3 regions of the Lysinibacillus sp. NPDC096382 genome follow, and region 1 is predicted to be linked to each of the others. Evidence: riboswitches for the same ligand, from Rfam matches in the RefSeq annotation. Region 1 holds a riboswitch; each other region holds the start of a gene.
What was found. A riboswitch is a leader RNA that binds a small molecule or an ion and turns the genes downstream of it on or off. The one in region 1 is predicted to bind cobalamin.

Region 1 (10,527 bases):
AGGGTGTTTGGATACCTTGAAGTAACTTAAATCCGCATTCATCTCATCCACCTATAGTGCTGGGATATTTCTGTTGAAAAGAAGTAGTTACGAACTTAAAGTTTTAATTCTGCTATAATAAAATATTTAGTATCTGATAATTCCAAATCATAAGTCGATGCTTTTTTTTTGCGAAAACTTGTAGATACAGTAACTAATCTACAACAACATAAAATGATTTATTCACATAAGGGGTGAAAGGGTTGGCTTGGGAGGTTTTTAGTATCATTGGCACAATTGCCTTCGCAATTTCCGGGGCAATAATTGCAATGGAGGAAGAATACGATTTATTCGGTGTATATATACTCGGTATCGTAACTGCTTTTGGTGGTGGAGCTATACGAAACTTACTTATAGGTTTACCTGTAACAACACTGTGGGGGCAGGATAGAATGTTCCAAATTGCCATTGCAGCTATTACGCTCTTTTTTTTATTTCCACATCGACTCATTCAACATTGGCATCGTTGGGGCAATGTCACTGATGCTATTGGATTATCGGCATTTGCGATTCAAGGTGCCCTTTATGCTGTGAAGCTCGACATGCCTATTAGTGCCGTTATTGTTGCTGCTGTCTTAACAGGGTCAGGCGGTGGAATTATTCGTGATTTATTAGCTAGACGACAACCATTAGTCCTCCGCGATGAAATCTATGGTGTTTGGGCAGCATTAGCCGGGCTTATCATAGGACTTCAACTATTTTCAGGGGATATCTTTTTATATGTATTATTTGGTGTGATCACAGTACTAAGAATACTTTCATATATAAAGAAATGGCGTTTACCGTTACGGAAGTTGAATCGAGCATAGATATACTGTTGCATATTTAAAGCCCAAATCTGATATTTGGGCTTTAATTTTTAAATTCATTCTTTCTTAGCGGTTCTATTCAACGACTTTGGCTGTTCTATCCACGATTTTGACGGTTCTATCCACGATTTTGACGGTTCTATCCACGATTTTGACGGTTCTATCCACGACTTCGGCTGTTCTATCCACGATTTTGACGGTTCTATCCATGACTTCGTTTATCACACACCGTGATCCGCGTAATAAAGTTACTTTTTCAACAGCAACATTGCTTCTTCTAAAGTAGCCATATTTTTCATCATAGAGCACGCTGCGTCCAAAATAGGAAAGGCTAAAGCTGTACCAGAGCCCTCCCCCAATCGCATATTCATCTGCAACATCGGTTCAACTCCGAGCATTTCAGCGGCAATTTTTGCACCTGGTTCTTCAGAGGCATGCGAAGGAATGATATAGTCTTTTACGTTAGGTTCAAGTTCGTAAGCGATAAGGGCAGCGATGGTAGAAATAAAACCATCAATAACAACAGGTTTACGATGTGCAGCGGCAGCAAGTATCACCCCAGCCATAGCGCCTATTTCTAATCCACCGACTTTTCCAAGAATATCTATAGCATCATCACGATTTGGTTTATTTAATGCAATAGCATCATAAATGACTTGTACTTTATGCGCTATCCCGCCTGGTCCAACACCTGCACCGAAGCCTGTCACTTCATTCGGATGACATTCACGAAGAACCGATAATATGGCAGCACTCGGTGTTGTATTACCAATACCCATTTCACCTGTCCCGAGTACATTTATCCCATTTTTTATTTCTTCTGTAGCTACTTCAATTCCTACTTCAATAGATTGAATGGCTTCTTCCCTTGACATAGCAGGGCCCTTTGCCATATTGTCCGTGCCATATTTAATTTTTTTTACGATAACACCAGCATCATGTGGAATATCTTCTTTTACACCAACGTCAACTGTGACAATTTTAGCATCTGTGATTTTTGCGATGGCACAGACACCAGTTCCTCCTCTAGGAAAATTTAATGTTTGAAAGACTGTTACATTTTGTGGATTAGATGTCACCCCTTCATCACAAACACCATGATCTGCGGCACAGACAATAATTGCTTTATTATCAATCGCAGGAAATAGTTCGCCTGTAATTCCGGATAGTTGCACAGCAAGGGCCTCCAGTTTCCCCAAGCTTCTAGGCGGCTTGCAAAGTGCATCTATGCGTTCTCTTGCCTTCTCCATCATTATGTAGTCAGCACTTTGAATGTTTTGAATCGTCTGTTGTAATAATTGCATGAAAATTTCCCCTTTCTTTTTTGCCCTTGTAACTTGAAGAATGATTTATAGAAAAAATAAAAAGCCTGTAGTTTATTCCATAACAAATAAACTACAGACTTTTCCATCGTCTATATAACCGAAGCAGATAGGCAGGTCTCCTGGCTCAATTTCAACATTTCATAGAACCTTCCCAGAACGATGCTAGTGGCATTCTCTATGAAACTCTCTTTTACAGTGGTGGGACCGCTAAAGCTTTTCACTTTATTCCCTATTCTCCCGCAATGGGCACCTAATGCTCTTATGCAATTACTTTAAATCTACGTCAAAGTAGTTTTTGTGTCAATACATTAGTGAAATTGTATATTTCTTGCCAACTTTTCTGAGTCCGACTTTCCAAGTGACTCAACAATCAACCGGGACAAGAAAGCGAATATTATATCTCATACCTTTAAATAATAAATCGACACGTATATACGCGGTTTCACTTGGTAATGTAAACGTATCTGATAACCGCGTCCAATCAACTGTCCCTGTAATTGGAGCCGATAAGAATTTTTGAAAATATAAGAAAAATCAATTTGTACTTTTAAGAAGATAGCTTAAAGGCTACTCTTTACTGAAGGCATCTGAGCTTTTTCGTCACCCTTAGCCTAAATGATTGCAAAAAAAAATAAAATGAAGGTTGTTTTATTCCCCCTCTTAATCACTTTATTTATATGAGTGTGAGAAATCGTTGATAACAAGGTTCGTGGATAACCTTAATCAACGACATCCACTAGTCTCACATCTCAAATAACTTTTAGGAGGAAATAATAATGGCTTCATGTTCTCAATCTGATTTAACTGCTGCGACAATCCCAAATGTGGTACCATCTTTAAAATTATACGGTAAAGCAAGTAATAATCAACGTTTCTTCTTGTCTGATAATCCAGAAACTATTAGTAGCTCTGTTCCATTTACTAATGGTTTTGCAACGCTTTGGGCTGATACTGCATCTGGATTACAGAGTGTAACTTATCGAATGTTTGTTTGGCATCTAAATAACACAGGTGCGACTATCAAGTTTGGTGTTACCATTGGTAATGGTTCAAGTGGCAGTACTTATCAAGTCTCTGGTGTTAAAGACTGTGTCGAGACTATTACCAACTTTGTAGCTCATGGGAAATGTGCCGCAAAAGCTTTACTCGGAAATACATTAACGCCTAGTTCTCCGGTTGATAGTTCCATTGCAGCGGGGAAAGTTGGATTAGTTAAAGAATGGAAAGTACCAAATGGTTATTTGGTGGGTGGAATTATTGAGTTTACGTTATCGTCTAGTTCTCCAATGTCTTATAAAGTCAGAACAGTAGCTGCTAAAAGTACTACTGCCGATCTTCGTAGTAATCAAAATGCAGTTGTGTCACCAGTTGGAACTCATCCGCGTGGTTCTTGGAACTTTTCCAATATCGACGGCTATGGTACTTCAGATGGTGCTGCTGCTCTATATACTGTTGGAGACGGCAATAAAAGTTTCTCTATAAATAATGGCATTAATGACAACTTAATGACTAAAGACACTAGCTATATGCCTAGCGAAGCTGTAGCAACTAATAAGGGGCATTATGGTGTTATTTATAAGGCGAATATCACTTTCAAAAACCCAACTCAAGCCGATAAGGCATTAAAGGTCTATTTGACAGGTCGTGGAGGTTCATATGGCGGCGCTGTACGTTGGAACAATGGTCCAACTTACGGTGTTCCTACACTGGCTTCCAATACCCAAGGTGTTCGGATTGCTACATTTACTATACCTAAAGGAACTAGTGTTACACATTCAGTCTATACTTCTACAGCTGGCTCGCTTAACACCCCAGCGGCGATACTGATTACAGAGTAATTTAAAGAATTTCTCGTTAAATAAAGGAACCCTGTACTTATCGCAAATTCTCCGATGAGCTACAGGGTTCTCTACATATCATAATATAATATTCATTCGAAACATCTTGGAACGTAAAACCAGGGAAAACGGTATAACTGCTTAATTGGGTATTACTAATTATTTGAGCTTTATCTATTCAAAAAAGAATAAAGAGCTGCGTATGCCACTCAATGATCTTTAATTAACGCACCCCCTTAGGTTTGTATATGTTATTAATCATATTTTACTAAAAGTTAAACAAGCCTACGATATTCCCCACCACAATAAACGAAATACTTCCCAACCCTAAAAAACATACATTAAAACACTTTCTTTTGAAAAAGTTCGAACTTTCATGAATTCTTTACCGGCATCATAAAAAGAATAAACAACGACTGGTAATATTAATGCCATCGCTAACCAATGTTTCCACTCCCCATCATTCCAGGAAAGCTTCCATAATGCATCATAAATTGGTAACATAATTGCAAATAAAAAACCCTGTATATATTTCTTGATGTATCTCTCCACACCTATCCTCACTCGTCACCTCATAATTTTAAAACACTTAAAAGTTATCGTATTTATTCAGGTGTTTTCCTATCTAAATTTTTTAAGTGTAAATCAAGTCTTAAAAGTGCTATTCAACAATTTTCCTTTTTTATAGTCGCAACTAGGAAAAGGTCGGATAATTTTTTTACAACAGTTAGTTTATTTTCAATTATCGTTTCAGTCTCTTCACCGTATTCATGATCTAATAAATAGACAGGAGGATTATTTCCTTCATGTATATTTATTGCGTATGGATTTCCAATACCTATTTCTAACCCGATACAAATATAACCGTTTTTATGTACTGCGCATCCTGGAACATATAATAAACATTCTTTACTAATACTCTCTGGATTCAAGAATTCTATTCGCAATTCAGCTTCTTCATCTAGAGGAACTACCAATTTACTATCACACACTTCTACCGTAGTCATTAGTTCTATCAACCACTCTGGAAGTTTAATATCTAGTTTTTCATTTAGGTCATTTATTTCTCTAACTGTGGCTATCCTAGTGGATGTTCCAGACCTTTGAATCATTTCTTTAGCATTTGTAATTACTTCATTCACCAACGTGACTCCTCCATACAATTGGGAATATTCACCTCTTGAACTAACGCTATTTCTATGTACCTTATACATTCACATACAGCCAGCTATTGCATCTCGTTAGTAAAAAATTTCTTTCCATTATCCTCTAATGAAAAAAATTTTTGATTTAAAATATCCATTTAAAAAATGTATAAACTCCAACCAATGCAAAAATAAATATTAAAATTATGATTGAAAGACAACCAAAAATAATCCAGTTATGTTCACCCTCTATTGAAGCATCTGGTTCCTCTACTAATTTTTCTTTTACTTTATTGATAGATAAAAGTGCTGGGTCTAAATCCAGTCCTTTTAAAAGTTCAATATCACCTTTATACTTTAAAGCTCTTGCTATATTATTAATGTCATTTCCCATAGAGCTTTCAAATTCAATACACGCATGTACCATTTTTGGAGTCTTATTCTTTTCTAAATACCAGTATCGACCAGCCATTGCAGGATATTTTAACTCAAAATAAATGTCTCCCAACTTTTTACGGAGTTCTAATTCATTAGGAAAGGTTGCTATTAACCCGTGTAATCTATCCCTTGCTTTCCCTAAATCATCATTTAATATCCTCTTCTATTCGTTTTAAAGTCTTTGAAATTTTCTTTTCAATAAAAAACACCCTCTTATGTCCTAATTCTTTACTCTTATTATTTTTCGATAGTATACTGCATGGTTAGTAAAAAACGTCTCCACTTGTTGGCGAAACGTTCCCACTCTAATTTCTTTCCTTAGAATACTTGGCCTATCAAATCTTAACAATGTATGGCCTTATTATATATGTAATTTTTTCCTCATCAACTAAACTGTAAAATTTTTCACAAGATAACCATCGATATTAACATAAATATCCAAATCAGGTGCAATTACTGAGCAAGAAGTAAAAGGGTGATACATATTATATATGACTAATATGTATCACCCTTTATATTTTATGATTTTTACAATTTAAGTCTTGATAATGCGTTCGAAGTTTAATCGACCATTATTTAAATTCTAACTCTCCATCATAAGCAAGCATGCCGCCTTCAAGGTTTGTTACGTCAAAGCCTTGAGCTTCTAGGTATGCACAAGCATTTGCTGAACGACCGCCTGCCTTGCAAACGATAATGTATGGCTTAGTAGCATCTAATTCACCTAAACGCTCTGGGATTGTCCCAAGAGCAATGTGCTGCGCACCGGGAATCATGCCTTGTGCTACTTCATCATCTTCACGAACATCAATAATGTATAGATCTTCGTTCGCATCTAATAGTCCTAATATTTCTGTTGTTTCCATAGTTTTCATCTGTGTAGTCCTCCAATATGTCGATTTCCTCTTACATTATAGCCTGTGGGCAAAAAAACAGCTAGTGTCATGAACACTAACTGTTTTACTCTCATGTTTCTATTCTTCTGTTTCTAAAAAATCTACTTGCTTTGCTGGAACAAATGTAGAAATAGCGTGTTTGTAAATAAGATGTTGCTTGCTTTCAGCATCTAGTAATAAAACTGTAAAATTATCATAGGATTTCACAGTTCCTTTTAACTGAAATCCGTTTAACAAAAACACAGTTACAAAAACATTATTTTTACGTAGATGGTTTAAGAATGTATCTTGCAAGTTAATTGATTTCATCAAATATGCCTCCCTATGCTCTCTTTCTACCTCTTCATTCCTATAGTAGCATGTTCTACCAATTTAGCAATTAGTAATTTTTAGGAATTAATTAAAGTTTTCGCCATTATTAACAAAATATACATCCATTTTGTTGCGGAAGTATGTTAGCTGTCTTTTCGCATAGCGGCGAGAATTTTGCTTTAAGCTGTCAATGGCTTCTTCTAAAGAACATCTTCCATCAAGGAAATCATATAGTTCTTTGTAGCCGATTGCTTGGATTGACTGTACACCTCGTATATTTTGCTGCCATAGGCCTTTTACTTCTTCTAAAAGTCCTTTTTCCATCATTATATCAACACGGCGGTTAATACAATCATAGAGCACCTCACGTGACATATTTTGCCCAAGCCCTATTATCACATGATTGTAAAGTGGGACTTCTCCACGATTTTGTGCTTCGGATGCCTTTGAAACGCCACTAAGCTCAATCATCTCTAACGCACGTATAACACGGCGAGTATTATTTGGATGAATCGTCTCTGCTGTTTGTGGATCAAGTTTTTTAAGCTTAGCATGCATTGCCTCTGGACCTAATTTCTCCAGTTCTGCATAATAGGCTTTTCGTGCCACCTCATCTACCTGCTCCTCTGTAAATTGAAAATCATAGAGTACTGCCTGCACATATAAACCTGAGCCCCCTACAATAATCGGTAGCTTACCGCACGCTTGAATTTCTGCAATTTTAGCTCGCACTAATTTTTGATAGTCTGCTACTGAAAAAGACTCTGTTGGCTCTTTGAAGCTTAGTAAATGATGGGGTACACCCTCCATCTCTTCCTCCGTAATTTTCGCTGTCCCAATATCTAATCCTCGATAGATTTGCATGGAGTCACCGTTGATGATTTCGCCATTATATTTTTTTGCTAACTCAATGCTTAGTGCCGTTTTCCCAGAAGCAGTTGGCCCTACGATTGCTACGACCTCTGCCTGCTGTAGTTTATCTTGTATCATATTTTTCTAACCACCGTAATAAAACTTGATAGACTGCCTCTTGATTGTCCTCGTTTAGGATTTCATGGCGCTTATCCTCAAATAAGTAAACCGTGACATCCTGTATGCCCGCTTCTGCCAATTGTTGTGCTACAACGTAAACACCTTGGCTTTGTTCTCCGACCGGATCCTTACTACCACTTATTAATAATATAGGTAAGTCTTTTTTTGTTTTTGCTATCTCTTTTTTACGATTTAACGACATAAAACCTGTTGTTAAATCTACAAAAAATTGGTTTGTTGGAATAAAGCCGCAATACGGATCATCTATATATTTTTGTACCTCGTCTTCCGCTGAACATAACCAGTCATACGCAGTCTTTGAATTCGGGAACTGTTTATTAAAACTACCAAAGCTCAGCTTATTTAATAACTTGCTCTCCGTATCTTTACCAAGTTGTTTGGCCAATATTTTTGCTACTAAATTTCCCATCGTATGCAATGTTGTAACGTTTCCTGTTCCACAAAGAATGACATTATCCACTTGATCGCTGTACAATTGAATATATCTTCTAGTAATGAATGATCCCATACTATGACCAAATAAAATCAAAGGTGCATCTGTAAATTGTTCATGCAATATTGTTACTACTTCATGTACATCCTCCACGACGCGATCGAACCCATTTTCTTCAGCGAAAAAACCTAGTGTGCCATTATAGGCTGCTGTTTCTCCATGCCCTCGATGATCATGCATTGTCACTGCATATCCAGCTTCATTTAGGCTATTTGCAAATTTAACATAACGTCCACTATGCTCCGCCATACCATGTAAAATATGAATATGACCAATACATGGCTTCGATGGCTTTAATGTCCGAGTAAACAAAAAATGGCCATCTGACATTTCAATATAACGCATTGCCTACACTCCTTCCTCCGCAAAATTTGTTGCATCTACAATAGCTTGCTCTAGTTGTGCGACATAAGTATTTCTTTGTGACTCTGTATAGTTAAAATGTTGTTGCATAACTTGAATGACCTGCTGTTTATAACGTTTTACCGCATCAATATCGAAGTATAATAAGCCTGTTCGACGGATAAAGAAATCACTTGGTGTGTACACCATTTCCGCTTCTATACCATAAAGTAGTATGGCATGTAAGGCTAAGGGCATCGAACTTCCATGTTCATGCAAATATTTCACCTGGTTATATAATGCATCAACATTCGTGCCATATTTTTGTACAAGCTGTTTTGCTTCATCATAATTTAGACCATACTGAACGCCCTCTTTAGCTTTATAAGTACAATAATCAGTGAAATTAATGGCATTAATGCCTTTTGCACCAGAAAGTGATAACTCGCGTGTTACACATGGACTTGCATGCTTATATTTATGTGTTTTCACAATTTTATCAACGATTGTCTCTGCCATTTGACGGTAGCCCGTTAGTTTGCCACCCGCAATCGTCATTAGTCCACTCGGAGCCGTCCATATCTCATCTTTGCGTGAAATTTCCGATGGATCCTTGCCTTTTTCAAAAATAAGTGGACGCACACCTGCCCATGACGATTCAATCGTATCTCTTGAAATATTTGCCGTTGGAAAGACGGTTTTTGCAGCAGCGATTAAATAATCAACATCCTCTTGGGTAGCGACGGGATGTACAGGGTCTCCCTCGTAAACTGTATCTGTTGTCCCTACATAGGCTTTACCATCACGTGGAATAGCAAAGGCCATACGCCCATCCACTATATCAAAGTAGACTGCTTGTCGTAATGGAAAATCCTTTTGATCAAGGACAATATGGACTCCTTTTGTGAGACGTAATTGCTTTTTGTCTGCTACTTTATCTTTTTGGCGAACCTCGTCCACCCAAGGTCCAGTTGCATTAACAATTTGCGCAGCATGTACTTCAATCGTTTTCCCTGTAACATGATCCTTCACTTGTGCCCCAACAAGCTTTTTCTTCTCATATAAAAATTCTGTCATCTCCGCATAATTTAGACAAAGCGCCCCATATTCAACAGCTTTTTTCAGCACTTCAATTGTCAGACGGGCATCATCTGTACGATATTCTACGTAGTAGCCACCACCAATAAGCTCATCTCGATTGAGTAAAGGCTCTAGCGCTGCCGTTTCCTGAGCGTTTAACATTGTTCTACGTTCATGCTTTTTAACACCTGCTAATCGATCATATACCTTCAGTGCCATTGATGTTGTAAATGGTCCAAGAGAGCCCTTCTTATATAATGGTAGTAGCATCTTTTCAGGTGTTGTCACGTGGACAGCATTGTCATATACAATTTCACGCTCACGCCCAACCTCAGCTACTACACCTACTTCAAGTTGCTTTAAATAACGAAGTCCACCATGAATAAGCTTTGTTGAACGGCTTGATGTGCCAGCAGAAAAATCCTGCTTCTCAATCAAAGCGACTGATAGCCCTCTAGATGCTGCATCAAGTGCAATGCCAGCACCAGTAATGCCGCCACCAATGACTAAAACGTCAAAGCTATATTGCTCTAAAAACTGCATAATTTTAGGACGATGTTCAAATGAAAACATAACTTTTTCCCCCATTAGCTATAATTTAAAAATACGTGTAACCTCTACTGCGTATGCAAGCCTGTATAACTAGCAATAACTTTAAACATAGAAATTCTAATATCATTTGTATAGCTCATCACCATAACGTGTGGTTGATTTCCGTTCCGACTGTGCGCTTTCCTGGGGGCGTCCGATGAGCCGC
Region 2 (10,527 bases), on a different contig from region 1:
TACTATTAATTTCTACTTTTTTATTGATACAGAAATTAGCAATAGCATTAGCTTGTCGTTCTTCTTGAACTCTTGAATTGTTATCTTTATGCCATTTCGCTTTTAACAATTTTCCATCAAAATTAAACTCTGTTTCCACTTCCCAAAATGGTTCTGATTTAAAATTCGCAATTTCATGCTCTCTCTTTACTATTAGTGCAAGTGTAGGTGTTTGTACACGACCAATTGAAAATACATCTTTCACGCCATTTCTTTTGAGGAGTACCGTGTATAATCTAGATGTATTAATGCCAATTAGCCAGTCTGCACATGAACGACTTAGTGCTTCAAAATAAATGTCGCGTGTCTTCTCTTCTGGTAGTAAATTTGCAAACCCATTTTTTACAGCGTTTTCTGTTAAAGATGATATCCAGAGACGTTTCATCGGTTTATTAACACCGCATACTCTTAAAATGGTACGGATAATCAATTCACCTTCACGTCCAGCATCACCACCAATAATGATTTCTTGAATGTCTGGTCTTTTTACTAAACTTTTAATCACATTAAATTGTTTATACTTTGACTTAGTCACTTTATATTCAAATCGATCTGGAATAATAGGTAAAGTTTCTAATGTCCATTTTTTCCATGTAGGATTATATTCTTCAGGGGCTTTCAGTTCACATAGATGTCCAATCGCCCATGTGATAAGTGCTCCACCTGGAAAGTATGTGTTTGGCTTAACTTCAAAAAAACCAGGTTTTTTTGTAAAAGAAAAGGGGGCAGCTAATTTTGCAGCCTGGTCTGGTTTTTCTGCAATTACTATTTTCATATGCTTTTCTCCTATTAATAATAATTACAACTTTATGTTTAATAATTATAAATGAATTTTAAGTATAACGGTTATATTAATAATTGTGTCCTATCTTTTATTAGGAAATCCAATTAGGTTGACTAATAATCTAGGCTTTTAGACATTTTAATTCAGTCAAAATAACAAACCATGTAACAACACCGCCTAAAGAAAAAACATTATTACGAGTAATGGAGACGTGTGGTAAAGGGATTGTAAATGAAGATAGTAATGAAATCATGGAGGCTATTTTAAGCGGTTATAGCATTGGTACCCCGGCTCTCGGGCAGAGACGATAAAGAAACTTATTACAGTCGGCTATTTAGCTATGGAAAATAAAAATTTAGTGTGTACGGAGCTTGGTAAAAACTTGGTAGAAAATTTTCTTGTAAAAGATTTATTTGATTTAGCGTTAACTGGTAGATTAGAAAAAACATTATCGGAAATTAAAAAGAAAGTTTACGAAGGAACAGTTCCTACATTTAATTGTTATTTTTCCGTCAAATAGTGTACTGTGAGGAATTTGTATAGTAAGTAAGATAAATCACTATCTAAATTTATTTATTTTTCTAATAATAATTAATGTTCAATGGTGCTATTTTACGGCTATTAAACGCTCGTTAATTAATATTTTTACTTTAATGTAATATATAATATAATTGCTATCTGGAAAATATTCTGATATTGTTCCTCTTATAACTTAATAAAATATTATTTTGTTGGTGCGAATGACTTGTTCGTTTGCTTAAAAGGGAAATCGGTGCAAATCCGATGCTGTCCCGCAACTGTAATGGAGAGTCTATACAATATGTCACTGTAGCGAGCTATGGGAAGGCGTATAGATAATGAACCTAAGCCAGGAGACCTGCCAATAAAAGCAACAAACTTACATAGAACCACGAGGATGGTTGTAGTGACTGGGAATCGACGCCTTTTATTTAACTATGACATCCTCTTGTAGATAAGGGGATTTTTTTATGCCCTTTGCTTTAAGAGAGGAGCGCGTTTTGAAGAATCCAACAACAAGAAAAATCAACCTACTTTTAGTCGTATTAACTGGTGTCGTTCTAATATCCATGACATCAGCGATAATGGTAGGCTCTGTGTCTATTACACCTAGTATTGTATGGCGCATTATTTTATCGCACATCCCGTTCAATCCACTTGGCATTACATTGGATTGGAGCCGTTCACAGGAAATCATCATATGGCAAATTCGTACTCCCCGCGTAGTACTTGCCATAATAGTCGGAGCGGGTCTTGCCATTTCGGGTGCTGCTATTCAAGCTTTAGTGCGCAATTCAATCGCGGACCCCTATATTTTGGGGGTATCTTCCGGTGCATCTGTCGGGGCTACATCTGTTATTTTACTTGGCACATTTTCATTTTTAGGTATGTATGCGCTATCATTTGCTGCTTTTATAGGTGCGACAATTGCAGTACTGATTGTGTTTTTCTTAGCACGAGTTGGGGGGCGAATTTCAGTTGTTCGATTATTATTAGCCGGAATTGCCGTGTCACTAGTTTTGTCAGCAATGACGAATTTTATGCTCATGATGACGAAGGAAGAGGGGGGCATAAAGGCAGTGATATATTGGATGATGGGAAGTTTGGCTGGAGCGAAATGGGTGAATATAATGATTCCGTTCGTAGTTTTAACGATCGTCTACATAATTTTACGTCTACATTCACGCCATTTGAATTTACTTTTACTTGGCGAAGAATCTGCTGTTACGCTGGGGGTTAATTTAGAGAAATTTCGATTGCTACTAATTTTAGTAATTTCCCTATTAACAGGTGTCCTTGTTGCTGTAAGTGGTGCAATTGGCTTTATTGGCCTGATTATTCCACATATCGTACGCATGATTGTCGGCTCAAATTATAAGTTTGTACTGCCAGTCAGTGCATTAATTGGTGCGATATTTTTAATATGGGCTGATGCAGTTGCGCGCATTGTGATTGCACCTGAGGAAATGCCGATTGGAATTATTACGGCTTTATGCGGATGCCCATTCTTTATATGGATGTTGCGGAGGCAAATGTATTCTTTCGGGGAGGAGAATTAAATGGTATACGTTGCAAAAAACGTTACTTTTGCCGTGCAGCAGGTGAAAATATTAAACAATGTTTCTGTACATATTCAAGAACGCGAGTTTGTGGGCATAATTGGCCCTAATGGCAGTGGGAAATCGACCCTATTAAAAAATATGTACCGTATGCTACAACCTCAAGAGGGAGAAGTATTTTTATTTAATGAAAATATTTACAAGCAATCTTCAAAGGTGATAGCAAAGCAACTAGCCGTCGTAGGGCAGGAAACACCAGTGCTATTTGAGTTCACTGTTAAGGATCTTGTGGCAATGGGACGTACACCGCATAAAAGGCTTATGGAAGTAGATACAAAAGAAGACCTAGCTATTGTTGAGGAATCGATGCAGCAAGCAGGGGTACTGCATTTAAGTGAACGTACTTTTAGTTCCTTATCTGGTGGTGAGAAAAAACGGGTCGTTGTTGCAAGGGCATTGGCGCAACAGGCTAAGGTCATGGTATTAGATGAGCCAACGAATCATTTAGATATTCAACATCAACTCCAGCTCATGGATTTAATACGGGGCTTGCCGATCACGGTCATTGCAGCCTTACATGATTTAAATATAGCAGCAACTTATTGCGATAAAATTTATGTTTTAAAGGACGGAGAAATTGCGGCATATGGAACTCCGGTTGATGTATTAACACCCTCATTGCTACAAAAGGTGTTTGGTGTACATGCGGAAGTTAGTGTACATCCTGTCACGAAAAAGCCGCATATTTATTATATATCTGAGCAATTTTTATAGTTAGTTAAGGGTTTTACATTTCTTTCTATATAGTATTTAGAAAAAAGGAGAAGTAGACATGAAGACATTAAAAAGCGTATGGCTTGTTCTTGCAATCGCAATGCTAAGTATGTTAACAGCTTGTGTTAACGAGGAAAAACAGGAGTCATCATCGCAAAGCGAACAAGTAGAACCAGCAAAAGCAGGAGCAACGGAAGTAACGATTGACAATAACGATACGACACAAGTCTATTCGGAAGCACCAAAAAAGGCAATTAGCTTAAATCAGCATGTGACAGAGATTATGCTAGCGTTAGGCTTAGAGGATTCAATGGTCGGAACAGCGTATTTAGATGATGCAATTTATCCACCGTTACAAGCAGCATATGAAAAAGTTCCAGTATTAGCTGAGCAATACCCAACAAAGGAACAAGTGATTGATGCAGGAGCAGATTTTTTATATGCAGGCTGGAAAAGCGGGTTTAGTGAGAAGGGTGTCGGAACATCAGAAGAACTAGAAGCACTTGGCATCCACACTTATTTACATACATCTTCAAGCATTAAAAATCCTAAGTTAGAGGATATTTTCGGGGATATCCGCAATATTTCTAAGATATTCCATGTGGAAGACCGTGGAGAAAAATTAATTGAGCAAATGACAAAAGATGTAGAGGACATTCGTACGAAGCTTCCGCAAGAGGAGGGTAATTTACGTATTCTTGTATTTGATAGTGGTGAGAAAGATGTTTTCACTGCTGCACAAAACTTCATGAATGAACTTGTGACAGTAGCAGGTGGAAAAAATATATTCGGCGATGTTGAGTCTGGCTGGACAACCGTTTCAAAAGAAGATGTAGTTGAGCGCAACCCTGAAGTTATCGTTGTAATTGACTATGGTTCAACTACTGCTGAAGAAAAAATTAATTTCCTAAAAAATGATCCGGCACTAAAAGAAACGGAAGCGGTAGTAAACGGACGTTTCGTTATTTTACCACTATCAGCAGCGTCTGAAGGTGTTCGTGCGGCTGAAGCAATTCGAATTTTGGCACAAGGATTTTATCCAGAAAGCTTTCAATAAAGAAGAGGAGCTAGCCATGTGCTAGCTTTTTTCATAGGAGGGTAAAAATGACTATAAATGCTTTTAGCCATAATATTCCTGAAAAAACATTTGCTAAGTTAAACAGAGAGGGTGAATTTACGCGTCTTGCTGTGAGTCCTGGCATTATCAACAAACATTATACACCAGCACAATTTCAAACAATCGCAGAGGTAGTCGGAGTGAGTGGTGCTATTAAATATTCTGCGTCCTACAGTATACTACTATCTGTACCGACAATAGAATTTACGGCGGCCAAAAGGAAGTTGGAAAAGGTGGGCTTATATATTGCAAAGCAAGGTCAGATTGTAGCTATGAAGGCTTGTGATTTTTGTGATGGCGATAAAATGGAGGCAGCACAGATTACAGAGGAGCTGTATCAGCAGCTTGAAGGCTTGGAAGTACCAAGCAGGATTCGCATTAATATGAATGGCTGTGCATCAGCTTGCTATAATGCCGTTTATGATGATATTGGGCTTGTATATCAGAAAGATAGTTTCGATGTGTATTTAGGGGCAGTTCCAATGGGGAAAAATGCACAGGCAGGGGAGCTATTTGTGAAAAAAGTGCCTGTACAGCATATTGAAAGTCTTTTACAGGAAATAATTAGGGTCTATAAAGAACTTGCTCGCCAAACAGAGCCCTTTTATAAATTTTACAAGAGAACAAAAGATGCAGACTATTGGCAAACGATAAAAAATCACCCAGGTAATCAACTACTATGAAAATAGTTCCGCGGATTCTAGTAGGATATGATGAGCTACATACAAACAATTCGTAAGTTGATTGAGAATGGCTAGCCGACGAAACGGTATTGGGGAATGATTAAAAAATGGTCTAAATTCGGTGCTCAATTTAAATGGTTCATCACCAAAAGTGGTGGATGACTTTTGTTAAAACTTCTACTATGTAAATAGTTGATTGGAGTGGAGACTGGGCGACTCCTCGGGGGTCAGCGATAGAGGAACGAAGGCTAAAAGCATCACATCCTGTGATAACGCCTTCGTGACCAACATCGTGTTGGCCCGAGACCCTGCAGCGTAGCGGATGTTTTCTGTGCGAAAGCGTAGCGACAGCAACACCAAAAGCGGCACATCGGACGCCCCCAGGAAGCTCTGCTCTGCGCGAAAGCGAAGCGTCAGCGGCAAAGCGCCCAGTCGGAACGGAAATCAACCACACGTTTTGCTGATGATCCAATTAAATGTGAAAAATTCAAATAAAGAGTATTTTAGCTAGAAGACGGAGTTTACTAATAATAAGGATAAAAATTACGAATTAAACAATATGAAGGTTATTTTAGCCTAATGTGTACTTCTAAAATGAAAGTAGGATAGCGTGTTCGATAGAGAACGTGCTATCCTATTTTTATGCGAAATAGATATTAATAGATAGTAAAGAAAATGACTATGTAAAGTCATTATTGATCGTTAGAAGATAAAACCCATAGCGAGAGGCGTAGCATAGTAGGTAGACGAAGTGACTATAAATTAATAAAAGGAGATATGTGATGACTATTATTAAAGAAATTGGAAGCTTATGTATTACTGATAGCGATGGCCACATTATTAACCATTCAGACTGGGATAAAATCAACCCAATTTTTCATCCTGTGATCTACGATGTGGTTAATACGTATTCCACTCACCTTCAAGATGACTTACATAGTGTATACATAAGAGGATCCATTCCAAAAGGGATAGGTATTGAAGGCGTAGCTGACTTAGACACAATAGCGGTTACAAAGCAAAACCCTAATAAACCACAGTTAAAGCGGTTAAAAGAAGTAGAACAACAATTAAATCAAAAACATACTTGTGTAGATGGTATTGAACTAAGTTTATACTGTGTAGAAGATATTTTAAATGCGTCATCTTTTTCAATCATTAGTTTCATACTCAAAACCCATGGAATATGTGTGTTTGGAGAAAACTTAATACCCCAATTACCAAGATATAGAGCTGACGAAGCTTTAGCAAATGACCACCTTATTCATTTACAAGGTCAAATTAAAAATGCCTGTGATGATCTTCAAGATAATTCTGATATAGAGGATATGAAAGATTGTTGCAAGTGGATTATGAAAATTTTAGTAAGAGCAGGACTTGCGCTTGTCATTACTAAAGCAAACACATATACAAGGGATTTATATCCTGCTTATAAATTGTTTTCGGAATATTTCCCTGAAAAGGAAAACGACATGAAAAAAGCGCTAGAATATGCCATAACACCCATAATAGATGCAAACCTATTGTTATCGTTTTTAAATGAATTTGGAACGTGGATGATTAGTGAAGCTGATAAATGGTTACAATTCTATAATCCCAATAGAGAATTAAACATGAAAATATAATCTAATGAATAACTTACGAAGTTCGAATTCACGTTAGTAGCTACAAATGAAATTAGCTTTGTTGATTCCATATACAGAAAAAGGTAATCACATCTTAGTCATGTTTAAAATGAGATTACCTTTTATTTTTAAGCATTTTAATTTTAGAGCAATCGTATAATGCAAATCATTCGAGATTGATAGTTTTTCTACTTTTGTTGCTCTACAATTGCGCTCAATCAAATATTTTTATTTATTGATTTGTCTTTAAATTCTTTCCGATATATTGGATAATTTTGCGAAGTTCAGTAGATGATGGGCGTCCAAATGGACTTGTTTGTTTTTGTTGATATAGCAGTTGTCCATTTTCATCAACTAAGAAATAAGCTGGTTCTCCATGCGTACCATGATCCTCATATGGAGCATTTTCTCCATGATAAAAAACATCATATGCTTTTACTGTTTTTAACTCTTTATCAGTTAAGACAGTAAAAGTAATGTTATGTTCATCAACCATTTTCTTTAAATTTTCTAACTGGTCCGTTGAGATTGTAATTAGGTGTACATTCTTGCCTTCAAAATAACTTTTGCTTTCTTCAAGCTCTTTTAAGTCATGAAGACAAACAGGGCACCATGATCCTCTGAAAAAGATAATGAGATGCCAACTTTTATGCTGGTCTTGATGAGATACAAAAGAGAATTCTTCGCCATTAACTGCTGGAAGAGTAAAATCGGGGACTTTATCACCCAAATTAAATGTAGACATACTTATCCTCCTAAAAATTGTGAATTCTTATTGAGCTCTGGTAGAGATTTGGAACACATTTATATTCTTTCCTTTTCTAAATTAGATATGTAAAATATAATCCCTAACTAAACTGAAAAAAAACGTTCCTTCCAACGCATTCCAAGCTGTAAATTTTTTTATATTCAGGCTTAGAAGAGTGAAAATGAATATTGTTATTTTGTCATTTCTTAGCATACTTTATTTCAAAGCAAAATCACTTATTTACATAACAAAAAGTGGTTTTACTTTTTTGTTGAACTTTTTGCAGGCCATATGGCAAACTGAATACGAAGATAAATCTGAACATGATCCATCTTTTACCTAAGGGCATAAGCGTCTTACGAATAAAATTATGTATTGAGTTACATACGACATGCCCACCAGTACACTAAATCTAGTTTTTAAATACTAAAGTTTGCACGCTAACATATAGGAGGTAGAAAATTGAGCAAAAAGAGATCAGTTGGGTTAGAGTTACGTACATTGTCGCTCTTAATGAGAAGACAATTGGATCAAACACTAATGGAAAAAGAAAACCTTACTGCCATGCACGGTTGGACGATTAGTTATCTTTACAAAAACCAAGATAAGGATGTCTTTCAAAAAGATTTTGAAAGAGATTTTTCTATTCGTAAATCAACAGCATCTAGAATACTAAAGGCTATGGAAAATAACGGTTTGATTACAAGGCAATCTGTGCCCTACGATTCAAGACTCAAAAAAATTGTCTTAACAGAAGATGCGCTGAAAATACATGACAGTATCATGACTCGTAGAGCGCTTCTTGAACAAAAATTACTAACAGGTATCCCGGAAGAGAAACTTGATGTGTTTTTTGAAGTAATGGATGCTATGAAAGAAAATATAGAATCTTGAAGAAGATGCTATTTTGTTGTTTTATGACTATATAGTTAGCATGCTAACTAAAATGAGGAGGACTGCAAATATGTTGAAAATATTTAAATACTTAAAACCGAAAGAATGGACGCTTATTGTTGCTAGTATTGTGTTCATTGTAGGGCAAGTTTATTTGGATTTGAAATTGCCGGATTATATGGCTAAAATTACGACTCTTGTACAAACAGAGGGCAGTAAAACGAGCGAGATATGGACAGCTGGAGGAAAAATGCTGTTATGTGCCCTTGGCAGTATGATATTGGCAGTCATTGTGGGCTATTTTGCGGCAAAGGTAGCAACGTCGCTGTCAAAGGAATTGCGAAAAGGCGTATTTGATAAAACTTTATCTTTCTCTATGGAAGAGATTAATGGTTTTTCAATCGCAAGTTTAATTACTCGTTCGACTAATGATATAACGCAAATACAGCAAACTGTTGCAATGGGTCTTCAAGTAATGATTAAGGCTCCTATCCTTGCAACATGGGCTATTTTGAAAATTACCGGGAAAAGCTGGGAGTGGTCAGTGGCAACGGGAGTAGCTGTCATTGTTTTACTTATTTTGATAGGCAACCTGATCATTTTTGTGCTACCGAAATTTAAAATCGTTCAAAAAATGACAGATAATCTAAACCGAGTAACAAGGGAAAGTTTGACTGGTATTCGTGTTGTTCATGCTTATAACGCACAACAATATCAGGAAGAGAAATTTGAAAAAGTAAATAAGGATTTAACGGATACAAATCTTTTCGTGAACCGACTTATGGCTCTTATGCAGCCGGGTATGGGTCTGATTATGTCAGGATTAACGCTATCTATCTACTGGATCGGTGCTCATTTGATTAATAATGCAGGGGGTATGGATCGAATCGGTTTGTTCAGTGATATGGTTGTATTTTCTTCCTATGCAATGCAGGTAGTTATGGCATTTATGCTGTTATCAATGACCTTTATTTTGCTACCGAGAGCAGCTGTATCTGCAGTACGTATTAATGAAGTACTCGATACACCTCAAACAATTATGGATGGGAAATTGCAATCGTCGCCTAAGGGTATCGAAGGTGAAATTGAACTGCGTAATGTTAGCTTTAAATATCCTAATGCAGAGGACTATGTTTTAGAAAATATTAGCTTTACAGCACATAAAGGCGAGACTGTCGCTTTAATCGGTTCAACGGGTAGTGGTAAGAGTACGCTGATTAATTTACTCCCAAGATTTTATGATGCTACTGAGGGTGAGGTATTAGTCGACGGCATTAATGTGAAAGAGTATGCACAAGAAACTCTTCATAATAAAATTGGTTACGTTTCTCAAAAAGTCGTTCTATTTTCAGGTACAGTAAAATCTAATGTTGCCTACGGAGGTAACGGTCAGACTCCATCAACAGATGAAGAGATCAAGAAAGCAGTGGAAATTGCTCAAGGGAAAGAATTTGTGGAGAAAATGGATGATGAATATGATGCAGCTATTGCCCAAGGTGGTACAAATCTTTCAGGGGGCCAAAAACAACGTCTTTCTATTGCCAGAGCAGTGAATCGAAATCCAGAAATCTTTATTTTCGATGATTCGTTCTCTGCTTTAGATTATAAAACAGACCGTCAACTTCGTTCTACTTTGAAAAAGGAAACGAAAGGTGTTACCACTTTAATTGTGGCGCAGCGAATTGGTACGATTAAAGATGCTGATAAAATCATTGTTCTTGATGAAGGTAAAATCGTTGGTATGGGGAAACATAGTGAATTATTGGAAACTTGTCAGACTTATCA
Region 3 (10,527 bases), on a different contig from region 1:
ACTCAATTCTTTAATTAAGAAATGATGTGAAAATGTTATAAAATGATTTTATATCTAGAAAGAATAAAAAATGAATTTTTATAGTAACTCATTAAATAATTTAAAAAGGTAAATCCGATCTCGATTTACCTGCGACGATTCTTCTTGGCTGGAGAGCGTTCAAAAAGAGTAGACAAATGTGTCTGCTCTTTTTTTGCGGTGCGGTGGGCGCTACGTGGCGGTTATCAATCTAAATTTGCGGTACCGGACCGAAGGGAGGATAAGGAGCAAATCCTCACTGCACTCGAACCCTCTTGGCACTGAATCGAATGCATTCGGGGGCTTTACTAAAGTATACAACTTTATTGTCTGTAAACACTAACCCATTAGACGAAGAGGTGGCTGTTTTCAGTTTTTACTCGTTTTTTAACTTAAGCACAATACTGATTCCAGACCCATTGTTTATTGTGCGAAAGCGAAGCGACAGCAACAATTGATACTCATTTAGACCTTCTCAGATGGAAAGATATGAAAAAATGAAAATAAAAAAATTCTTTTGATGCAAAATTTCTGAATACCGAATGCCATCAATAGAATTCTTTTATTTATTTTATTGCTTATATTCAACTCAAATAATAATAAAGTAAATCTCGGCCATTTTCCTCGGTAATGTAAGCGAGAAAATTATATTTATCTTCAAAATACCAGTCAGTTGAACAGAACGGTGTATTGTAATTATAGTTTAACCTTAACCTCAGTACCGTCTTTAGCTTTGACATCAACTAGCACGATTCCTTTATAATTTTTCAGTTCCTTGACAATAGGCTTTAGCGTTTCTTTGTCAATTAGCGGAAAGGTAAAGTCCAGCTTTTTTCTTTCGAAGTGCTCTTTTGTCCATTTGTTTGCTTTTTGCTGAACAAATTTTGAAGACAAAATTGAAATAACAAAGTTTAAAAAAGCATATGGAACCGGGATGGTGAACCGAACGTCTTTTGCTTTCACTTTTACATACATCATAAGCAAATCACTATTCAATAATGACCGAAACGGTATCCCCGTTAGCCGATTTAATATCAACAATTTGGCCATCTAGTTCATTTTCGATTGCTTCGATAATAAGGTTTATGTCTATATCTTTAACGTATTTTTCCGATTGAGGAATACTCGCTGCGATACTGTGTCCAGCCATTAATACAACCTTGACAAGCTTTAAAGGTAAATTGACCGTGACGTTATCATTTTCGGCTGATACAACGCGAATTTTTAAAGTCTTATCTAAGTATTTAGTCGGTTTTTCTAAAAGATTGTCATCCGTTTCTGCTTTCTCTTTTAATACTTGAATTAGTTCCGATGCCTTCTCTGCATCAATCTTACCTTCTTGAACCATTGTTAACACTCTTGAGATTTCCTCTTTCATAGTAAATTCCTCCTTATTCTTCTTTTAAGAGTTTGATGGCTTCTTCTGGTGTGATTTCGCCATTTTCCAACATAGTGACAACTTTTTTCTCGTCTACTTCATTTTTCTTCTTCTGCACATATCCAAGGGATGAAATGATGTCTGTTAGCTTTCCTCGGACTGTTGGATACGAAATCCCTAGTTCCTTTTCAACTTCTTTGATATTCCCTCTGCATGTTAAAAATACTTCCACAAAATGAAGCTGATCCTTTGATAAGGATGCCAGCTTAGATAATTCAAACTCATTTTCAATCGTCGTGTGACAATGAGAGCACTGTAACTTTGTAATTTTCAACGTTTTACTACAAACAGGACAATTTGTGATTACTTTATAAGCCATAATGAAGTCCTTTCCTTTTAGTTGATTTGATTATATAACAAATAATTAAAAATGTGAATCACAAAATTAATTTTTACAATACATTAAATCAATAATCTTAATTCGTTATTTAATATTATTAAAAATCCATCTTCTTTCCTTTATTATTTTATTCCCTTCTCCCCCTAAAGAATTGCCACCGGGTAAGGTTGTTCTAGGCGCAGACGTTATATTTCTATTTTGATAGCAATAATACAGTTTTTCATTTTTAGTTTATTAACTGTTATAAACATCCAAATAAACACTTTAACTCCTTTTCATCCAATTATTCTAACTATTTTTAGTAAAATTGCCCATAATTGTTGCAGAAGTTTTACACAATTAAAATTAAGGTTTCAATTTTGCTGTTTAAGGGGAATCGGTAATATTAATGAAAAATAACTCATGCCTGTTTCATGCTATTCTTACTTTATTCAATTGCGAAAGCTTTTTGAAAGGAGTAGGTTTAATTGAAGAAAAGATGGTTATTACCGATTTTCGCATCGTTTATGTTCCTCACAGGTGTGGGTGTGCATGATGCACAAGCGGCAACGATAGCAGATTTAACAAGTACAGCAAAAGCATATATAGGTGTTCCTTATCAATATGGAGGAACAGATATTAAGACAGGTATAGACTGTTCAGCATATACACAAATTGTTTTTTCTAAGTTAGGGATTTCACTACAACGTACATCTACAGCTCAATATCAGCAAGGTACTTCGATTGCTAAAAATCAGTTGAAGACTGGGGATCTTGTATTTTTTAATACTTCGGGAAGCGGTGTTTCCCATGTTGGCATATACATAGGTGACAGCAATTTTATTTCAGCTACTACAAGTTCTGGGGTTAAAATCGATAAAATTAATGATCCTTATTACTGGGGATCTCGTTACGTAGGGGCAAAACGCATTGCAAATTTCACTGAAAATGATTTGGGAGAAGTAAAAGGCACTGAAGTTGACTTTAGCGTATATGCATCGCGTGGAGAGGTAGCTCTTAAACTAGCAAATCAATTACATTTAGATACTAGTAATAGCAATTCAAGTTTTCCTGATGTAAGCCCATCGTCTAAATATGCAGGTGCTGCGGAAGCACTAAAAAAACTCGGCGTTTTTACGGGTGATGTAAACGGAAAATTCAATGCAGGTTCTCCTATAACACGTGGACAATTATCGAAAGTTTTAGTGGAAGCATTCCATTTAAAACAACAAGGAACAGCGTTACAATTTGTTGATGTTCCAAGTTCGCATTGGGCTTACAATTATGTAGCCATTCTCTCTTCCAATAAAATTACAATTGGTAAAGGTAACAATATGTTCGGCGTGGAAGACAATGTCACACTCGTACAATTAGATACCTTCCTCCAACGATTAGCTCAATAACTTCAAGAAAAGGTGTTTCATCTATGGATGAGATGCCTTTTTTTCGTTCTTTTGCTTCTAGGCACTATCATTTTACACTCCCCCACACTAGACGTATAAAAAAAGCCAGTACAATTGTACTGACTTAAAAAATTTAGCTTGTTTGATTTGGAACAAAATAGCATTAAGATACATGCGATGATGGCTAAGATTATCATAAAACAATTAGGCATCACTTGACCCAAAAATGGCGGTAAGTGTGCGAATAGTTGCTACCGTAATAGTTTACGTATTTTTGATAGTTCGTTCTCGAGGATGCGATGGCAAAATAGCATTGTATAGTTCTAGAGATGCGGGATGCTTGTATGCTCCATCTTTCCCAATCTCCTCAACTAGCTGACCATGCTGCATCACGAGGATTCGGTCTGACATAAAACATGTTGCTTGTAAGTCATGAGAAATGAAAATGTAAGCAAGTTGCATATCTTTTTGAAGTGTTTGTAGTAATTGTATAATATGCTTCTGCAAGATCATATCAAGACTACTAATGGCTTCATCTAAGACAATCAATTTTGGATTTAAAGCAAGAGCTCTTGCGATGTTGACACGTTGCTGTTGCCCGCCACTAAGTTGTGAAGGATAGTTTTGAGCAATTGTACTTTCTAACTCCACGCAGTCTAGTAATTCCTTTACTTTATGTTGTCTATCTGTTTTACTGAAACATTCGAAATTAAGGAGGGGTTCTTCTATTATCTCAAAAATCGTTTGCTTTGGATTAAATGAATGATAGCTATTTTGAAAGACTGCCTGTAAATCTCTACGTATTATTTTTTTGTGCTTACTTGTTGCTTCGTAAAGATTAATACCTTGAAATAGAACCTCACCTTTTGTTGGTCGTTCAATTCCTAAAATAATGCGGCCTAAAGTACTTTTGCCTGAACCACTCTGCCCGACAATTCCTAAACATTCACCCTCCTGAAGCGAAAATGTCACCTCTTGTAATACAGGGTCTTTCCGTCCTCGTTTGAACATGAATGGTTTGTGACCATAATGCATCTCTATATTGTTCACTTCTAGCAGCGTCATATTTTTTCACCTCTAAAACATAATTCTTGATTGTAAAAGTTTTTTTGTATAGGGATGCTGAGGTGCATCAAAAAAATTATAGACATCCGTGTGCTCTATTATTTCTCCTTGATACATCACGGCCACATCGTCAGCTAGTTCAGCAATAACACCAATATCGTGCGTTACAAGAATAATAGCGGCTTCCGTTTCCGAGCGAATACGATGAAATAGTGTTAATACTTGTTTTTGATTGACTGTGTCAAGGGCTGTCGTTGGCTCATCTGCAATATAGACAGAAGCTTGTATCGCCAATGACAAAGCAATCATCATTCGTTGTAACATTCCGCCACTTAATTGGAAAGGATAATAGTGCAAAAGCTGTTCTGGATTAGGTAAATTGACTTTATACATAGCATCAAGGGCAATCTGTCTCATTTCTTTTTTAGTCATTACAAAGTGAGCTTTTAATGATTCTCGAAAATGGCTTTCGATTGTTTGAATACGATCAAAAGCTATAGACGGATTTTGCATAATCATCGACAGATGCCTTCCACGATACGTTCGCAATTTAGTGGCTGATACATTCAATAAATTTTCTTGTTGGTAGATAATTTGGCCTTGGGTAATCTGCGCCGAAGCCGGTAATGATTGCATGATGGCGTGGCACAGCATTGTCTTTCCACTACCACTTTCCCCTATAATCCCTAAGACACGCCCTTTATAGGCTGTCATATTAATTGAGGTTACTATCTTTTTCTCACCGATTTTTACCGTTAAGTCTTGCACTTCTAAAACTTTCTCCATAAATCCCCCTTTATTGGTCAAGCTTCTTGAAACTACTTGCCAAATAATTCAATAATAGCACAACAAAAACGATGGCAAGTCCAGGATAAAGCATTAATTCAGGATGTTGACGGATATATTGTTTTCCTTCATTCACCATCATTCCCCATTCAGGGATGGGGGCCTGCACGCCAAGTCCAATAAAAGAAAAACCTGCGATTTCTAAAATAACCTTTCCTATATCTAATACGACAATTGTTACGATAGGAGGCAGTAAATTGGGGATATAATGGCGTATGATTAATTTGATTCCTGAAGTACCACTGATTTTTGCTGCTTGAATAAAATCTTTTTCATTCATCCCAATAAACAAACTTCTTATCAATCTTGAATAATAAATAAATTGCGTAAAAATAAGTGCGATTAACACATTTTTTAAGCTAGGCCCTAATAAACCTAAAAGTCCAAATGCAAGGACAAGTGTAGGAAAAGCTAATAAAATATCACATATTCGAATAAATAGATAATCTATCATCCCTCTTTTTAGCGCAACAAATGCACCTAGTAAGATCGCTAAAAGAATGGCTACTATTTGAATGACGAGCGCAGATCCTAAAGAATAGCGAATACCTAAAAGTAATCGTGAGAAAACACATCTTCCTAGATGGTCTGTACCTAATGGATAGTCCCCTGTTGGACCTAAAAATTTCTTTGATATATCGACCGCTAAAGGATCATGGGGCATTAAAATTGGCGCAAACAGTCCTAACAAGCCAATGACCAGCAGTATCGTTAGACTAAATAATCTTTTAACATTTGCACGTTTTTTATGTAATAGACTCACTTCAATCTCTCCTGTCCTTCATCATCAGATGAGGATCCAATAGCCGATGCAACACATCTGTGCATAAATTTGCAAGCACATAGATGACAGCAATAATCAATACATAGCATTGTACAACCGGGTAATCCCTGTTAATAATGGATTCGATTAAATACCTTCCGAGTCCAGGCCAACTAAAAACCTGCTCCACAATTACTGCACCACCAAGTAAATTACCAAGTGTCATACCTAATACAGTAGTCAACGGAATAACAGCATTTCTTAAAACATGACGTACGAGGATCACTGAGTTTTTTAATCCCCTTAGCTGTGCATATTGAACATAATGCTGTTGTAATTCTTCAATGATGGTTGTACGGATAAATTGAACGAATAACCCAATTGTTGGTAAAGCTAGTGCGAGTGCGGGTAAAGCTAGATGAGCTAGTGTGCCCTTTCCATTTGTCGGGAAGATCCCTAATTTCAGACTAAATACATATAGTAGTAAAAAACCTAACCAAAATGTTGGAATCGATACACTCATGATAGTCAATAGTCTAATTATTTTATCGATGATGGAATGCTTATACAAGGCACTTATGATCCCTAATGGCATACTTATTCCTAAAATCAACACAAATGCAGCAACAGCTAATTCGATGGTTGCTGGTAATTTTGCGAATAGCTCATGTGCTACTGGTAATTTACTAACAAAAGATGTCCCAAAATCTAAATGTAAAACGCCTTTTATCCATAGCAAATATTGAATAAGAAAAGGTTTGTCTGTTCCAAGTTCTTCACGCAATGCTTGAATGGCTTCCGCTGTTGACGCAACTCTTGCCAATCTAAGAATGACCTCAGCAGGCTCTACTGGAACAAAACGAATAAATACAAAGGTCAGGATCGATACGCCCAATAATACAAAAGGCAATGTCAAAATTCTTTTTAAACAAAACATCCATGTTGATTCATACATGCTGTCACTTCCTAATCAATCCTATGATAAAGAGAGAGCTGTCTTTGATCGACATACTCTCTCTTTTACAGTTATTTTTCTTTTTCCATTTGTGCATATGGAATATCATATTCAGATGCACGTGGAGCAAAATCTTTCATATATGGCTGATAAATCACGTTATTGGTTTCGTAAGATATAGGATAGAATAGTGCTTGGTCATGGAACTTTGTTAAAATATCCGTATAAAGTTGCACGCGCTCTTTTTCATCTGTACCTACTAATAATTGATGAATTTTAGTATCGATTTCTTTGGCATTTGGTAAGCCTAATTTTGCTTCATAGACACCATTAGCGTTTGGTGTAGCTGATTCATTAGCAAAGCTATGTGGATCTGTTGGTGGTCCATTTGTACGCCAGAAATTAATATCAACCTGATTATCCATTAATTTTTGCAGACCTACCATCACATCTGCGCCTTCTAAATTCAACTGTACCCCTATTTTTGCTAGTTCACCTTGCATTAGTTCCGCCATTGGCTTTTGAATCGCATCTGTAGCAATGTAGATTAAATCTAATGTTAGTGGCTGTCCGTTTTTAGAGCGAATTTTTTCACCCTTCTGTAGCTTCCATCCCGCTTCATCTAGCAATTGTTGTGCTTTTTTGGGATTATATAAAATTGGCGCTAAATCAATATTGGCATATGGAATAGCATCCCAAAAAAGTGTATTGGCAACCTTTTCTGTACCATGTGTTATACTATCAACCATTTGTTCCTTATTGATTGCATATTGAATCGCTTGGCGAACCTTCAATTCTGCTAACGGGCCAGACTGTGTATTGAACAGTAGCGCTTTTGTAGACAAAGGTTCAGACGTAGCGGTTTTATATTTACCACTATCTTTTAAATATGTATAATTATCTAAACTAATAATGCCTCGACCATATATTAAATCTAATTCTTCGTTTTCAAAGGCCAATGAAATAGATTCTGAATCAGGGATGATTTTTACTTTTATTTGTTCTACAAGAGGTTTTTCCCCCCAGTAGTTTTCGTTGCGACTGAATAGAGCGTACTCATCCTTTTTGTAATCTGTTAAAACCCATGGGCCTGTCCCAATTGGCGCTTTAATTGCATCTTGGGTCGCATCACCTTTAGGGAATCCATTATCACCTAAAAAACGGAAAGGTCTTACAAAGGCAAGTTCGTTTAAAACAGGATAATACGGTTCATCCAATTGCAAACGAATTGTAAATTCATCCACTTTCACAACCTCTTTTATATGGTTTACCATACCCATCCAAGAATGCATATCACGGTTTGCTAAAACGGCATCAAAGTTTCGTATTACATTATCTGCATTAAAAGCTGTTCCGTCTGAATACTTAACATCTTTTCTTAAATGAAAAGTATAAGCAGTTTTATCATTAGAGATGTCCCAACTTTCCGCTAATTTCGGTGTAATTGTCCCATCGTCGTTATATTCAACCAATGATTCATAGACCATTGCTTGTGCTGTCATTTGATTTGGTAAATATGTATGGGGATTTAATGGACCTACATCTAATGGCCACCCAATCGTTATCATTTTTTCGTCTGTCTGTTGTTTCGATGCTGTCTCTCCCTTTTCATTGCTTGTACAGCCAGTGAGTAAACTGAACATCAAAATAAGCGTGAAAGGAAGTAAATACTTTGTCAATCTCATTTTCTGTCTCCTTCTTTGTTTGTGGTGCACTAAATGAAGAATCTAAAGATTGAAAGAAGGCATAAAAAAAACCTTATTCCAAAAGAATAAGGACAGAATAACTTACTATAAGTAAGCCTCTATCCATCTCCCTATCTTTCGTAGATCATCAATGAATCTCTTTACAAGCAGGCATTCTGGCTCATGAATCATGATTTTGCTTCACCTTCCCAAGTAATTACTCAGTGGTTATCGAAACAAAACTCCTCATTTACAGCTGCGGGACAGCATGGGATTTACACCCATTTTCCTTTTAATTGAATGAAAGTTTATTTCACTCAAACTTGTAATGGTTGCTATGAAATTAGTATTAAACATAACATGCGCTAATGTTCACGTCAATTTCATTTTCTGAATATAATAAAAATCTTATATATTATGACTAACTTAACCCTGGCCTCATGTAACTACTTTTTATTTTTAGTCACGCTTCTTCAATGAAAACAGAAGATAGATCGTATCAATTTCATGGGATTCTTCCAAAACCCAAGAGGTTTGACTTAAAATCCGCTGCAATCCCTCTAGCCCAAGATATTGGATTTGCACGCCAACAAACTCTGTAAATCCCAAGTATCCCGGATTTACATGCGCTCGGTCAAAAATTAATGAACCCGTGACCCTAGCGTCCTCCGGAGAGTTAGTATAGAAATGGTTTAGATTTTCAATGATATCTGAATCCGAACCGTACTCAAATAGACCGCCCTCCGATGAACAGAGCTGAATCCAGTCGAAACGTTCTAAACACATCTTTAATAATGCCTCTGGTTGATTCCAGTCATAATGAATAATATTGAGGGTAATGTCCAGGTCTTGAAAGCGTTCCCCTGGCTTCTTCAAAACGTCGATGCATCGTTTGGCAAAATTGGGGCCGTAAGTATCGATATCTAAAATATTGATTTCAATCTTGCGTTCCTTTAATAATTCTGGGTCCGATTCTTGAATGAGAATTAAGGTGTTAATACTGTCGGTAGCGGCTCCCCCAGCGATATTGAAGAAACAAAGGTTCCGTTCAGGGAATTGCTTGAGCTGGGGGAGCAAAATTTCCGACTGGCGCCGGCAAAGATCCCTCAGCCTGATCCGGAGTCCCATGAAAGAAGTTTGCTTCACCGCCCACTTGTCCCGGAAACCTAATTTTATCCCGTTGGTTAAGTCGGGGCCAAGTTTGTACAGCAAAGTACGCATGCCGCTAAGATAGGAATTGTCAACATTCGACATTTTCACAAAGATGTTGCGGATAAAGCCAGGCATCTTTTTTAATGATTCAATGCTCTTGGCTGACTTGAGACAGCTCAAATGATACGCTTGTTCATCAATACTTGCGTTGAAAAGGGGATGTGTAATATCCAAAATCGGCAATTGAATATCATTCTCGAAAACGGCATAAAGAATTTGCATTGTCCACTTTATCACCACTCTATTTATCAATTTTCAAACCCATTTAGGTGATCAAACAACAAATATATCTTCTCCTCGATCTTCTTATATAAATTGAAACGCAAACTTTAAACCGATAGGAATAGTTAACCAAAGCAATAGAGTTGCTCAATATTATTCTGAAACAAAAAGCATTTTCCAATTTGTTTTTGGTAAGAAATTTCCACATCAATAGTACCCCAATAGCCCATATTGGTAGGATTAAAAAGAATTTTGGTGTTAAAGTTTCAGATTCACCTAATGAACTCTGTCTTTTTGTTTTGATATTCGTGAATTGAATATTAATAACTTCACCATCTTCAAAGAACGTACCCGCTTATTGCTCTAATAAATAAAATATCGGTAGTACTATCAATCCTAGTAGAAAAAGCAGTGGCATCGCGGAAACAATTAACGCAAAAATTCTCAACTTCCCCTTTTGGCTAAAAAATGCAGTTAGAAATGAAGCGATTATTAAAGAAATAACCACAATGTCCCCAATTTCCGAGGTTCCGTTCACTTCAATTGGTGTAATAAAGGCGAAAATAATGAACAAAGAAAACAATAACAATGAAATAATACT

Region 2: another riboswitch for cobalamin. It lies ahead of ACIQZA_RS12715 (FecCD family ABC transporter permease); the one in region 1 lies ahead of cobT (nicotinate-nucleotide--dimethylbenzimidazole phosphoribosyltransferase).
Region 3: another riboswitch for cobalamin. It lies ahead of nikA (nickel ABC transporter substrate-binding protein); the one in region 1 lies ahead of cobT (nicotinate-nucleotide--dimethylbenzimidazole phosphoribosyltransferase).

Annotation. Positions count from the first base shown of each region.
Region 1 covers NZ_JBIWFC010000001.1:432,265-442,791, reverse strand. Annotated here, with positions in the region: gene ACIQZA_RS02055 (trimeric intracellular cation channel family protein) at 243-848, shown strand; gene ACIQZA_RS02050 (hypothetical protein) at 924-1,073, opposite strand; gene cobT (nicotinate-nucleotide--dimethylbenzimidazole phosphoribosyltransferase) at 1,097-2,152, opposite strand; cobalamin riboswitch at 2,266-2,443, opposite strand; gene ACIQZA_RS02040 (hypothetical protein) at 2,950-4,011, shown strand; gene ACIQZA_RS02035 (hypothetical protein) at 4,339-4,563, opposite strand; gene ACIQZA_RS02030 (SMI1/KNR4 family protein) at 4,677-5,153, opposite strand; partial or broken gene ACIQZA_RS02025 (DUF6584 family protein) at 5,302-5,794, opposite strand; gene ACIQZA_RS02020 (rhodanese-like domain-containing protein) at 6,167-6,469, opposite strand; gene hfq (RNA chaperone Hfq) at 6,569-6,799, opposite strand; gene miaA (tRNA (adenosine(37)-N6)-dimethylallyltransferase MiaA) at 6,887-7,792, opposite strand; gene ACIQZA_RS02005 (alpha/beta fold hydrolase) at 7,779-8,693, opposite strand; gene ACIQZA_RS02000 (glycerol-3-phosphate dehydrogenase/oxidase) at 8,697-10,343, opposite strand.
Region 2 covers NZ_JBIWFC010000007.1:192,881-203,407, reverse strand. Annotated here, with positions in the region: gene ACIQZA_RS12725 (DNA topoisomerase III) at 1-814, opposite strand, end outside; gene ACIQZA_RS12720 (hypothetical protein) at 1,164-1,343, shown strand; cobalamin riboswitch at 1,539-1,722, shown strand; gene ACIQZA_RS12715 (FecCD family ABC transporter permease) at 1,912-2,901, shown strand; gene ACIQZA_RS12710 (ABC transporter ATP-binding protein) at 2,902-3,675, shown strand; gene ACIQZA_RS12705 (ABC transporter substrate-binding protein) at 3,734-4,732, shown strand; gene ACIQZA_RS12700 (precorrin-3B methylase) at 4,780-5,475, shown strand; gene ACIQZA_RS12695 (nucleotidyltransferase) at 6,258-7,100, shown strand; gene ACIQZA_RS12690 (peroxiredoxin family protein) at 7,333-7,845, opposite strand; gene ACIQZA_RS12685 (MarR family winged helix-turn-helix transcriptional regulator) at 8,311-8,742, shown strand; gene ACIQZA_RS12680 (ABC transporter ATP-binding protein) at 8,813-10,527, shown strand, end outside.
Region 3 covers NZ_JBIWFC010000002.1:251,823-262,349, forward strand. Annotated here, with positions in the region: gene ACIQZA_RS05010 (hypothetical protein) at 1-18, shown strand, start outside; gene ACIQZA_RS05015 (hypothetical protein) at 715-996, opposite strand; gene ACIQZA_RS05020 (SHOCT-like domain-containing protein) at 1,007-1,396, opposite strand; gene ACIQZA_RS05025 (DUF2089 domain-containing protein) at 1,410-1,775, opposite strand; gene ACIQZA_RS05030 (C40 family peptidase) at 2,264-3,178, shown strand; gene ACIQZA_RS05035 (ABC transporter ATP-binding protein) at 3,443-4,243, opposite strand; gene ACIQZA_RS05040 (ABC transporter ATP-binding protein) at 4,256-5,029, opposite strand; gene ACIQZA_RS05045 (ABC transporter permease subunit) at 5,040-5,852, opposite strand; gene nikB (nickel ABC transporter permease) at 5,854-6,807, opposite strand; gene nikA (nickel ABC transporter substrate-binding protein) at 6,879-8,492, opposite strand; cobalamin riboswitch at 8,642-8,834, opposite strand; gene ACIQZA_RS05060 (hypothetical protein) at 8,952-9,926, opposite strand; gene ACIQZA_RS05065 (histidine kinase) at 10,282-10,527, opposite strand, start outside.